DNA from 3 places in the Amycolatopsis sp. lyj-84 genome. Region 1 is predicted to be linked to each of the others. Evidence: riboswitches for the same ligand, from Rfam matches in the RefSeq annotation. Region 1 holds a riboswitch; each other region holds the start of a gene.
What was found. Region 1 has a riboswitch for cobalamin ahead of metE (5-methyltetrahydropteroyltriglutamate--homocysteine S-methyltransferase). Riboswitches for the same ligand answer to the same signal wherever they lie in the genome.
Positions count from the first base shown of each region.

Region 1 (3,267 bases):
CCAGCCGAAGTCGGTGGCCGCGAACCCGGCCAGCCGCTCGGCGAAGTACTGCACCATGTCGTTGCGCTCGGGCTCGCCGTGCACCAGCACGTCCAGGCCCAGATCCTCCTGCAGCCGGATGACGCGCTCGATCTCCGCCTTCATCGCGGCCTCGTACCCGGCGTCGTCCAGCGAGCCCGCCTTGTGCGCGGCGCGGGCCTTGCGGACGTCGGTGGTCTGGGGGAACGAGCCGATCGTCGTGCTCGGCAGCGGCGGCAGGGCCAGCGCGGCCTGCTGGGCCGCCGCGCGCCGCGCGTAGGGGGAACGGACGGTGTCCTCCGGCCGCAGCGCCTCCAGCCGGGCACGGACCCCGGCGTCGGCCAGGTCGGCCGCCGTGGCGCGGTCCGTGGCCGCCGCACGGGCGGCGGAGAGGTCGACGCCCTCCTCCTTCAGCGCGCGGCCGAGCAGGACGACCTCGTCGACCTTCTGCTTGGCGAACGCGAGCCAGCCCTTGAGCCGCGGGTGGAGCTCGGCCTCCCGCTCGACGTCGTAAGGCACGTGAAGCAGCGAGCACGACGTCGAGACGCTGACCGACTTCGCGGTGCCGAGCAGCGTCGCCGCCCGGCTGAGCGCACGGGTCGGATCGGTGCGCCAGACGTTGCGCCCGTCCACGACACCGGCCAAGACCTCCTTGTCGCGCAAGGCGGGTTCGGCCGCGACGGCGTCCACAAAGGACTCATCGGTGACGAGGTCGACGGCGAGGGCGTCGATCGGGGAACGGGCGAGCACACCCAGTCCCCGGCCGAGACCGCCGAAGTATCCGGCGACCAGGATCTTCGGGCGCGCGGTCTCCTTCGCGAGCCGGTGGTAGGCGCGGATGAGCGCGTTGAGCTCCGGCTCGGTGCGGTCGCCGGCGAAGGCGGGCTCGTCGAGCTGGACCCACTCGACGCCTTCGTCATGCAGGCGTCGCAGCAGCTCGACGTAGCCGTCGAGAAGGTTGTCGAGAAGGTCCAGCGGGCGGAAGCCCTCCGGAGCGCCCTCGGCGGCCTTCGCGAGCAGCAAGAACGTCACCGGGCCCACCAGCACCGGCCGTGTCTCGACGCCGATCGCGCGGGCCTCGCGGTACTCGTCGAGCGGCTTGGAGCCGGCGACCGAGAACCGGGTGTCCGGCCCGAGTTCGGGGACGATGTAGTGGTAGTTCGTGTCGAACCACTTCGTCATCTCCATCGCGGGCGCGTCCTGCACCCCGCGAGCGGCGGCGAAGTAGGTGTCGAGCGGCGAGAGACCGAGCTTCGCGACGCGCTCCGGCAGCGCTCCGAACAGCTCGGCGGTGTCGAGCACCTGGTCGTAGTGGGAGAACGTGTTGGAAGGGACGGAGTCGAGCCCCGCGTCCTTGAGTTCCCGCCAGGTCCGCGTGCGCAGCGCGCGGCCGGTCTCCAGCAACGCGGCCTCGTCGATCTTGCCCGCCCAGTAGCGTTCGAGTGAACGCTTGAGTTCCCGGTCCGGTCCGATCCGGGGGTAGCCCAGCACAGTGGTGCCGATTTCGGTCACAGCTCTCTCCTCGCGAGCTTGTCGTCAGAGCCCGGACGCGCGCAGGAGTGACCGCGATTCGGTCGCGCCCATCCCACGAGGCCCGGACTCACGCACGCCGTCGGCGCGCGCACCACGGGCAGGTCTTCGGACTCGTGGGCGACTCGCTCGCTCCTACCGGCCGTCGCTTCCCGGGGCGCCATGCCCCAGTGCTTTACCGTGTCTCGCACGGTGACGGCTTTCGTTCCCACATACCGCTGCGGGGCAGTCCCGGATTCACACCGGGTTCCCTGTTACCTCGACCGGCCTGGGAGGCCGGGCGAACCAGTAGCACCCTGGAGCGTACCGAATTCGGGTCTCGTGTGACTGGAGGCGTAACTCACGTGATCAGACGGCGAACTCGCGTGTCTGGAGACGGAACACGCCGGGCGGAAGTCCGCCCGGCGTGTTGTCCGTCCGATCACGTGAGATGCGGGATCAGTCCCAGTCGAGGGCGCCACCGGACTGGTACTCGATGACGCGGGTCTCGAAGAAGTTCTTCTCCTTCTTGAGGTCCATCGCCTCCGACATCCAAGGGAACGGGTTCTCCGTCTCGCCGAAGATCGGCTGGAGGCCGATCTGCTGCGCGCGCCGGTCGGTGATGAAGTGCATGTACTGCTCGATCAGCTCGGCCGACAGCCCGAGCATGCCGCGCGGCATGGTGTCGCGGGCGTAGGAGACCTCGAGCTCGCAGGCCTCGGTCAGCATGCCGCGGATCTCCGCCTGGAACTCCTCGGTCCACAGGTGCGGGTTCTCGATCTTGATCTGGTTGATGCAGTCGATGCCGAAGTTCAGGTGGATCGACTCGTCGCGCAGGATGTACTGGTACTGCTCGGCGATGCCGATCATCTTGTTCCGGCGGCCGAGCGAGAGGATCTGCGCGAAGCCGGTGTAGAACCACATGCCCTCGAAGATCACGTAGAACGCGACCAGGTCACGCAGGAAGTTCTGGTCGGCCTCGGGGGTGCCGGTCTCGAAGTCCGGGTTCTCCAGGTTCTGCGTGTACTTCAGCGCCCACGCGTCCTTCTCCGAGATGGAGGGGACCTCGCGGTACATGTTGAACAGCTCGCCCTCGACCAGGCCGAGGCTCTCGCAGATGTACTGGAAGGTGTGCGTGTGCACGGCCTCCTCGAACGCCTGGCGCAGCAGGTACTGGCGGCATTCGGGGTTGGTGATCTGGCGGTACACCGCGAGCACGATGTTGTTGGCCACCAGCGATTCCGCGGTGGCGAAGAAGCCGAGGTTGCGCTTGAGCATGGTGCGCTCGTCCTCGGTCAGGCCGTCGGCCGACTTCCACAGCGCGATGTCGGCCTGCATGGCGACCTCGGTCGGCATCCAGTGGTTGTTGCAGCCGGCGAGGTACTTCTCCCACGCCCAGGTGTACTTCATCGGCAGCAGCTGGTTGACGTCGGCGCGGGCGTTGATCATCCGCTTGTCGTCGACGTTGATCCGGGCGGCGCCGACTTCGATCTCACCGAGGCCGGTGGCGTCGGTGGAAGCGTCAAAGGTGGTCATAGAGGGGCACACTCCAAGAGGCGTCGTGAGTGGTAGGGACGGTTGGAACCGCCCTTACCACTCACGAGGATGTTTACTGGCAGGCTTCGCAGTCGGGGTCGTCGATGCGGCAGGCGGCGCCGTCGGTGGCGACGAAGTCGACGTCGGAGACCTGCGGGATCTCCTTCGGCTCCGGGGCGGTCACCGGCACCGCGGGCACGGCGG
Region 1 is NZ_JAJPWO010000002.1:338,037-341,303, reverse strand. It holds gene metE (5-methyltetrahydropteroyltriglutamate--homocysteine S-methyltransferase) at 1-1,530, opposite strand, end outside; cobalamin riboswitch at 1,630-1,853, opposite strand; gene ACLJRM_RS06605 (ribonucleotide-diphosphate reductase subunit beta) at 1,987-3,063, opposite strand; gene ACLJRM_RS06600 (ribonucleoside-diphosphate reductase subunit alpha) at 3,137-3,267, opposite strand, start outside.

Region 2 (3,267 bases), on a different contig from region 1:
ACTTTGCAGCGACCGGGCACCCGCGGCGTGCCGTTCTCCTTCGTACGGGTCGACCGTGCGGGCAACATCTCGAAACGTCAGTCCGCCACCGGGTTCCACTTTTCCCGCGTCGGCGGCTCGTGTCCACTGTGGATCGTCTACGAGGCGTTCAGCTCACCGGGACGGATCCTCACGCAGGTCGCCGAACTCCCGGACGGAAAGAAGTACTTCTGGCTGGCCCGTACCGTTTCCCGCGCGGCGGGCGGGCACGGCGATCCCGGCAAGACGTTCGCGATCGGGCTCGGCTGCGAACTCCGGCACGCGCGGCGGCTCGTGTACTCCGACGGGCTGGCGCTCGGCACCGGCGCGGCCGTCACCCCGATCGGAATGGGGTGCAAGGTCTGCGAACGGCCCGCGTGCCCGCAGCGCGCCTTCCCCGCGATCGGGAAACCGATGCGGGTCGACGAACATTCGTCCAGCCTGCTGCCCTACCCGCCACTCTCGTGAGTGGCGGTTTATCGAGGAGAAGGGCAACCTTGCGTGCTCGTGCCGTCTTTCGTTCGCAGGGTGGGCGTTGGCAAAGCCACTTTCGCAACGGTGAAGGTTGGGAAAGTGGCTTTCGCAACACCGCTGTCCCCGGGTGACCCCGTTCCTGGCCGGAGCTGAAGGTTCAGACCGTGTGAGGCGAGGTGGTCGTGAGTGGCGATTCGGCTTAGAACCCGAATCGCCACTCACGACCGAAGCCACTGATCCCGGCCACCGTGAAGGCCACGGCCGGCAGCCGGGCGGGGGATACCGCCCCTACCACTCACGAGACCCATCGCGTACCTGAGGCGTACGCCACACCCTTGTCCTCGACATAGTCGGACTTCCTACTTTATGGTGTCCACAGGTCTGCGGTGCAGGGAAGCCGGTGAAAATCCGGTGCGGTCCCGCCACTGTGACCGGGGAGCGGCGCTCCCGCAGAGAAGGCCACTGGCGCGAGCCGGGAAGGCCGGAGCCGCCGCGGATCCGGGAGCCAGGATACCGGCCGCAGACGTGTCGTGTTCGTCCACGAGGATGGAGCTGAACGCATGCGGATTCTTCCTGCCTGCGCGAAAGTCGCCGACCCGCCACCACCCCGGCGGTAAGTCGTCCGTACTCCCCTGCCCGGCCGCCGATCGTGGTCTTCGGGCGGCTTCGTCCTGCGTACTTTCGGAAAGGGCTTCCATGAGCACCGAACTCAGCCACTTCGTCGGCGGTAAGCCGGTATCGGGTACGTCCGGCCGGTTCGCCGACGTCTTCGACCCCAGCACCGGCGCCGTTCAGGCCCGCGTCCCGCTCGCTTCGGCCACTGAGGTCGCCGCCGTCGTCGCCGACGCGGCGCAGGCCCAGCTCGAATGGGCCCGCTGGAACCCGCAGAAGCGGGCCCGCGTGCTGATGAAGTTCGTCGACCTCGTCCGCGCGGAAGAGGACTCCCTCGCCCGCCTGCTCTCGTCCGAACACGGCAAGACCGTTCCCGACGCGCGCGGCGACATCCAGCGTGGCCTCGAAGTGGTCGAGTTCGCCATCGGTATCCCGCACCTGCTCAAGGGCGAGTACAGCGACAGCGCGGGCACCGGCATCGACGTCTACTCGATGCGGCAGCCCCTCGGCGTGGTCGCCGGCATCACGCCGTTCAACTTCCCCGCGATGATCCCGTTGTGGAAGGCCGCCCCGGCGATCGCCTGCGGCAACTCCTTCGTGCTCAAGCCGTCCGAACGCGACCCGTCGGTCCCGCTGCGGCTGGCCGAACTCTTCCTCGAAGCAGGCTTGCCGCCGGGCGTGTTCAACGTGGTCAACGGTGACAAGGAAGCCGTCGACGCGCTGCTCACCGACCCCCGCGTCGAGGCCGTCGGCTTCGTCGGCTCGTCGTCGATCGCCGAGTACATCTACACGACCGCGGCCGCGCACGGGAAGCGCGCGCAGTGCTTCGGCGGCGCCAAGAACCACATGATCGTGATGCCGGACGCCGACCTCGACCAGGTCGTCGACGCGCTGATCGGCGCCGGGTACGGCTCCGCGGGTGAACGCTGCATGGCGATCTCCGTGGCCGTCCCGGTCGGTGAAGCCACCGCAGACGCGCTGGCCGCCCGGCTGACCGAACGCGTCAAGACGCTGAAGATCGGTGCTTCGCTCGACGAGACGGCCGACTTCGGGCCGCTGGTCACCGCCGAAGCCGTCCAGCGCGTCCGCGACTACATCGACGTCGGCCTCGCCGAGGGCGCGAAACTGCTGGTCGACGGCCGCGAGACCACTGTGGACGGTCACGAGAACGGCTTCTTCCTCGGCGGCTGCCTGTTCGACCACGTCACCAGCGACATGCGGATCTACCGCGAGGAGATCTTCGGCCCGGTGCTGTCGATCGTGCGCGCGGCCGACTACGAGGAAGCGCTGCGGCTGCCCAGCGAGCACGAGTACGGCAACGGCGTCGCGATCTTCACCCGCGACGGCGACACCGCCCGCGACTTCACCTCGCGGGTGAACACCGGCATGGTCGGGGTCAACGTGCCCATCCCGGTCCCGATCGCCTACCACACCTTCGGCGGCTGGAAGCGCTCCGGTTTCGGCGATCTCAACCAGCACGGACCGGACTCGATCCGGTTCTACACCAAGACCAAGACGGTCACCTCGCGCTGGCCTTCGGGCACCAAGGAAGGCGCCAGCTTCGTCATCCCGACGATGAGCTGAGGCCACGATGAGACTGACGGACGAACAGCGGGCCCTGCGTGAGACCGCCGCGGAGTTCGCGGCGGAACACCTCGCCCCGCACGCGATCGAATGGGACCAGGCCAAACACTTCCCGGTCGACGTCCTCCGCAAGGCCGCCCAGCTGGGCATGGGCGGCATCTACCTGCCCGAAGACCTCGGCGGCTCCGCGCTCGGACGGCTCGACGGCGTCCTCGTGTTCGAGGCGCTCGCCGGCGGCTGCCCGTCGCTGGCCGCCTACATCTCGATCCACAACATGGTCGCGACCATGATCGACAAGTTCGGCGACGACGCCCAGCGGCACCGGTACCTCCCGCGCATGTCCACGATGGACGCGTTCGGCAGCTACTGCCTCACCGAGCCGGACGCGGGTTCCGACGCGGCGGCGCTCTCCACCCGTGCCCGCCGCGACGGCGACCACTACGTGCTCGACGGCGTCAAGCAGTTCATCTCCGGCGCGGGCACTTCGGACGTCCACGTCGTGCTCGCCCGCACCGGCGGTCCCGGCGCCCGGGGCATCTCGGCGTTCATCGTCGACCGGGACACGCCCGGGGTCTCCTT
Region 2 is NZ_JAJPWO010000001.1:711,625-714,891, forward strand. It holds gene ACLJRM_RS03590 (short-chain fatty acyl-CoA regulator family protein) at 1-486, shown strand, start outside; cobalamin riboswitch at 843-1,029, shown strand; gene ACLJRM_RS03595 (CoA-acylating methylmalonate-semialdehyde dehydrogenase) at 1,189-2,688, shown strand; gene ACLJRM_RS03600 (acyl-CoA dehydrogenase family protein) at 2,696-3,267, shown strand, end outside.
Region 2: it holds a riboswitch for cobalamin, as region 1 does, so the genes downstream of both, ACLJRM_RS03595 (CoA-acylating methylmalonate-semialdehyde dehydrogenase) here and metE (5-methyltetrahydropteroyltriglutamate--homocysteine S-methyltransferase) in region 1, are expected to answer to the same signal.

Region 3 (3,267 bases), on a different contig from region 1:
GGTGTGCTCGATCAGCGTCTCGGCGAGGCCGAGGACCTGTTCCGGCGGCACTCCCGCCGCCAGCAGTTCGCGGCCAGCCTGCAGCAGTTGCGGGCTGAAGACCTCGAAATGCGCGCCCCGCCGGGTGGCCACCCCCATCGCCAGCACACGTTTGACGTTGGCGGGGGTGATCAGCCGCCCGAACTCCTTCCGCGCCTGCGTCACGGTGATCCGCTCGGGGGTCTCCTCCGACCACGGCTGGGAGAGCGCGTCCTCCAGGCCCATCAGATCGCCCAGATCCCGCCCCTGCTGCCAGGTCTCGATCATTTCCTCGATCTGGGCGAGGGTGTACCCGCGCTCGAGCAGCTGGACGATCAACCGCAGCCGGGCGAGATGCGCGTCGTCGTACATCGCCACGCGCCCGCGTCGCGTCGGCGCGGGAAGCAGTCCTCTGTCCTGATAGGCGCGCACGTTCCGCACCGACGTCCCCGCCAGGTTCGCGAGTTCGCCCACTCGATACTCAGCCACCGGCACAGGCTAAAGGCTCGTGAGTGGCAAGGACGGTTGGAACCGTCCTTGCCACTCACGAGGTGACGTCAGGAGCAGGCGAGCACCGGCGCCTGCGGACGGCCACCGCCGTGCAGGTCGCTCAGCGGGACCCGCGCCAGGCCGAGGATCGCCTGCGCGGTCGCGCGCGGGGCGGTCGCCGGGTTCAGGCCGGTGGCGTCGTAGGCGATCGCGCCGCGGTCCGCCACGGCGCCGGTGCAGCCGGTCTGCAGCGACCGCAGGAACTCCCGCGCCTTGACCGCGGCGGCGGGACGGTGCCCGGCCAGCGCCTCGGCGGCGAGGCCGGTGCTGTTGGCGTTCGGCGCGTTCGTGCCGACGCCGAAGCCGCCGTTCGCGTGCTGCTTGGTGACCAGCCAGGAGGTGCCTTCGCCGGCGTTCACCGGGTCACCGGTGGCGCGCAGGGCCTGCACGACCATCGCGGTCGAGTCGACGTCGCTCGCGCAGGTCGCTTCGCCGAAGTTCAGCGGGAAGCCGCCGTCCGCGCACTGGGTGCCCGCGAGGAACGTCACGGCCGACGCGGGGGCGCCGGCGGGGGTGCGGTCCAGCGCCAGCAGGGCGAGCGACTGCGAGAAGGCGTTGGAGTAGTCGCCGAACTCGGACCGGTCGGAGAACCGGCCGGACGGCGTGAGCAGTGAGAGCAGTCCCGCCTTCAGGTCGACGCCGCCGAACGCCGCCGGGTTCTTGCCCCGGATCTGCGCGGCCAGCAGCAGTTTGGCGTGCGCGCCCGCGTAGGCCTCGGTGCCGCTGCCGACGTAACCGGTGGTGATCTCCGGCTTCGCCAGCCACGTGATCGCCTTGCCCGCGTTGGTGTCCGACACCCCGGCCGCGGCGAACGCGAAGATCGCGTCGATCGTCAAGCCCTGGTCGGGGTACTTCTGGCCGCCGAAGTCGGCCTCGAACCTTTCCCCGTCGGCCATCTGCCTGGCGAGCCAGCCCGCGGCGGCGTCCGCCTTGTTGTGGGTGGCCGCGGTCGCCGCCGGAGCGGCGACCAGTCCGATGCCGCACAGCATGGCGACAGCGAGGACCAAACGTCTCATGAGAACCCTTCCCGCATTTCCACGACAGGAGTCGGTGGTGACACCGCGCGACGTGGGTGACCGGGCTCGCCCGGAGGGCATACCGTTGCGGGACAGCGCCGGACTCTCACCGGACTTCCCCCACGACCGCGCTGAATTGACGATCCGAAGAGTCTCATCCCGGTCAAGCGCCGGGGTACCGCCAGGCGCGAGTCGCGATGTGATCCTGGCAACCGACCTGGTCAGCGGTGCCTGTCGCAGGTAATCGGGTGTTAACCTCGGCGGGCTCGACAACTGAACACCGCCGCCCGTGATGGGGAAGCCGGTCGAAATCCGGCGCTGTCGCGCAACCGTGGGCCCCTCACCAGGGCGAGCCGGGGTACCGCACGAGTGGATGCACGATCAAGAAGTCCGAACCACTGTCGCGATAAACAGGGGTGACTGCGGCGTCCCGCGCCTGTCCTCCGTCATGCCGCAAGGAGGAGCCATGCGCCGCGGGTACCTGGCCGCATCGGCGTTCGCCGTCAGCGTCGGCGTGGTCGCCGCGCTGCTCACCGGGACGGCGACAGCCGCCAACGACCCCGGAGCGGCGAAGTCGAACTCCGGCTGGCTCGCGACGAAGCTGAAGCCGGACGGCACGCTCGAGAACCCCAACGGCGGCGATCTGCCCGACCACGGGCTGATGATCGACGCGCTGTTCGCGATGTACGCCTCGGGCGAGGGCGCGAAGGCCGAGCCGATCGTGAAGTACCTCGACGAGCAGGGCCACGCGACCGACTACTTCACCTGGGACGGGCTCATTCCCGACGGCGGTGAGTTCGACTTCTCCGACATCATCGTCGGCGGTGCCGCGGCCAAGACCCTGGTCGCCGCCGAGGTCGCGGGCCGGAATCCCCGGAACTTCGACGGCTACGACATGGTCGCCGAGACCAAGGCCGCGATCATGCGCAAGGGTCCCGACATCGGCCGGGTCAGCGACTACTCGAAAGATCCCAGACTCGCCGATTCGGTGAGCAACAACGCGAACATGTTCGGCCAGTCCCTCGGCGTGATCGGTCTCGCCGCGGTCGGCGAGAACGACCAGCTCGCCATCGACAAGCTGGTGACCCAGCAATGCTCCGAGGGCTACTTCCGGATCTTCTTCGCCTACATCAAGACGACCGAGACCGGTGACCACGTCACCGCCGACGGCCACAAGGTCTCGACCTGCGACGAGGGCAAGCCGTTCGACCTGTCCGCCAAGGACGGCGACGCCACCGGTTTCGCCCTGTCGGCGATGCTGGCCGCGCGGAAGGCGGGCGCCGCGGGACTCGACGGCCCGATCGCGAAGACCGTCTCGTGGCTCATCGCGAATCAGGATCCCGGCGGCGGCTGGGGTGGCGGCGTCGGTACCGAAGCCCCGAACACCAACAGCACCGGGCTGATCCTTCAGGCGCTCGCCGACGTCGGCGGCGCGGACGCGGCGGTGGACAAGGGCGTGCGGTTCCTCAAAGCCGCGCAGGCGACCGCCGCGGCGGACTCCGGCAACAGGCTCGCCGGTGACATCGGCGCGATCGCCTACAACCCGGAGTCTTACGTGGCCGCGCGCGCCAACGGGATCGGCGGTCTCGACACCTGGATCCGCGCGGGCGCCCAGGCCTCGCTCGGGTTGTCCCAGGTCGGCTTCTCCGACCTCACGAAGGGCGGCGGGCCGCCGACGAGCAGC
Region 3 is NZ_JAJPWO010000011.1:114,608-117,874, forward strand. It holds gene ACLJRM_RS30255 (MerR family transcriptional regulator) at 1-507, opposite strand, end outside; gene ACLJRM_RS30260 (prenyltransferase/squalene oxidase repeat-containing protein) at 576-1,583, opposite strand; cobalamin riboswitch at 1,617-1,748, opposite strand; cobalamin riboswitch at 1,879-1,946, shown strand; gene ACLJRM_RS30265 (hypothetical protein) at 2,050-3,267, shown strand, end outside.
Region 3: it holds a riboswitch for cobalamin, as region 1 does, so the genes downstream of both, ACLJRM_RS30260 (prenyltransferase/squalene oxidase repeat-containing protein) here and metE (5-methyltetrahydropteroyltriglutamate--homocysteine S-methyltransferase) in region 1, are expected to answer to the same signal.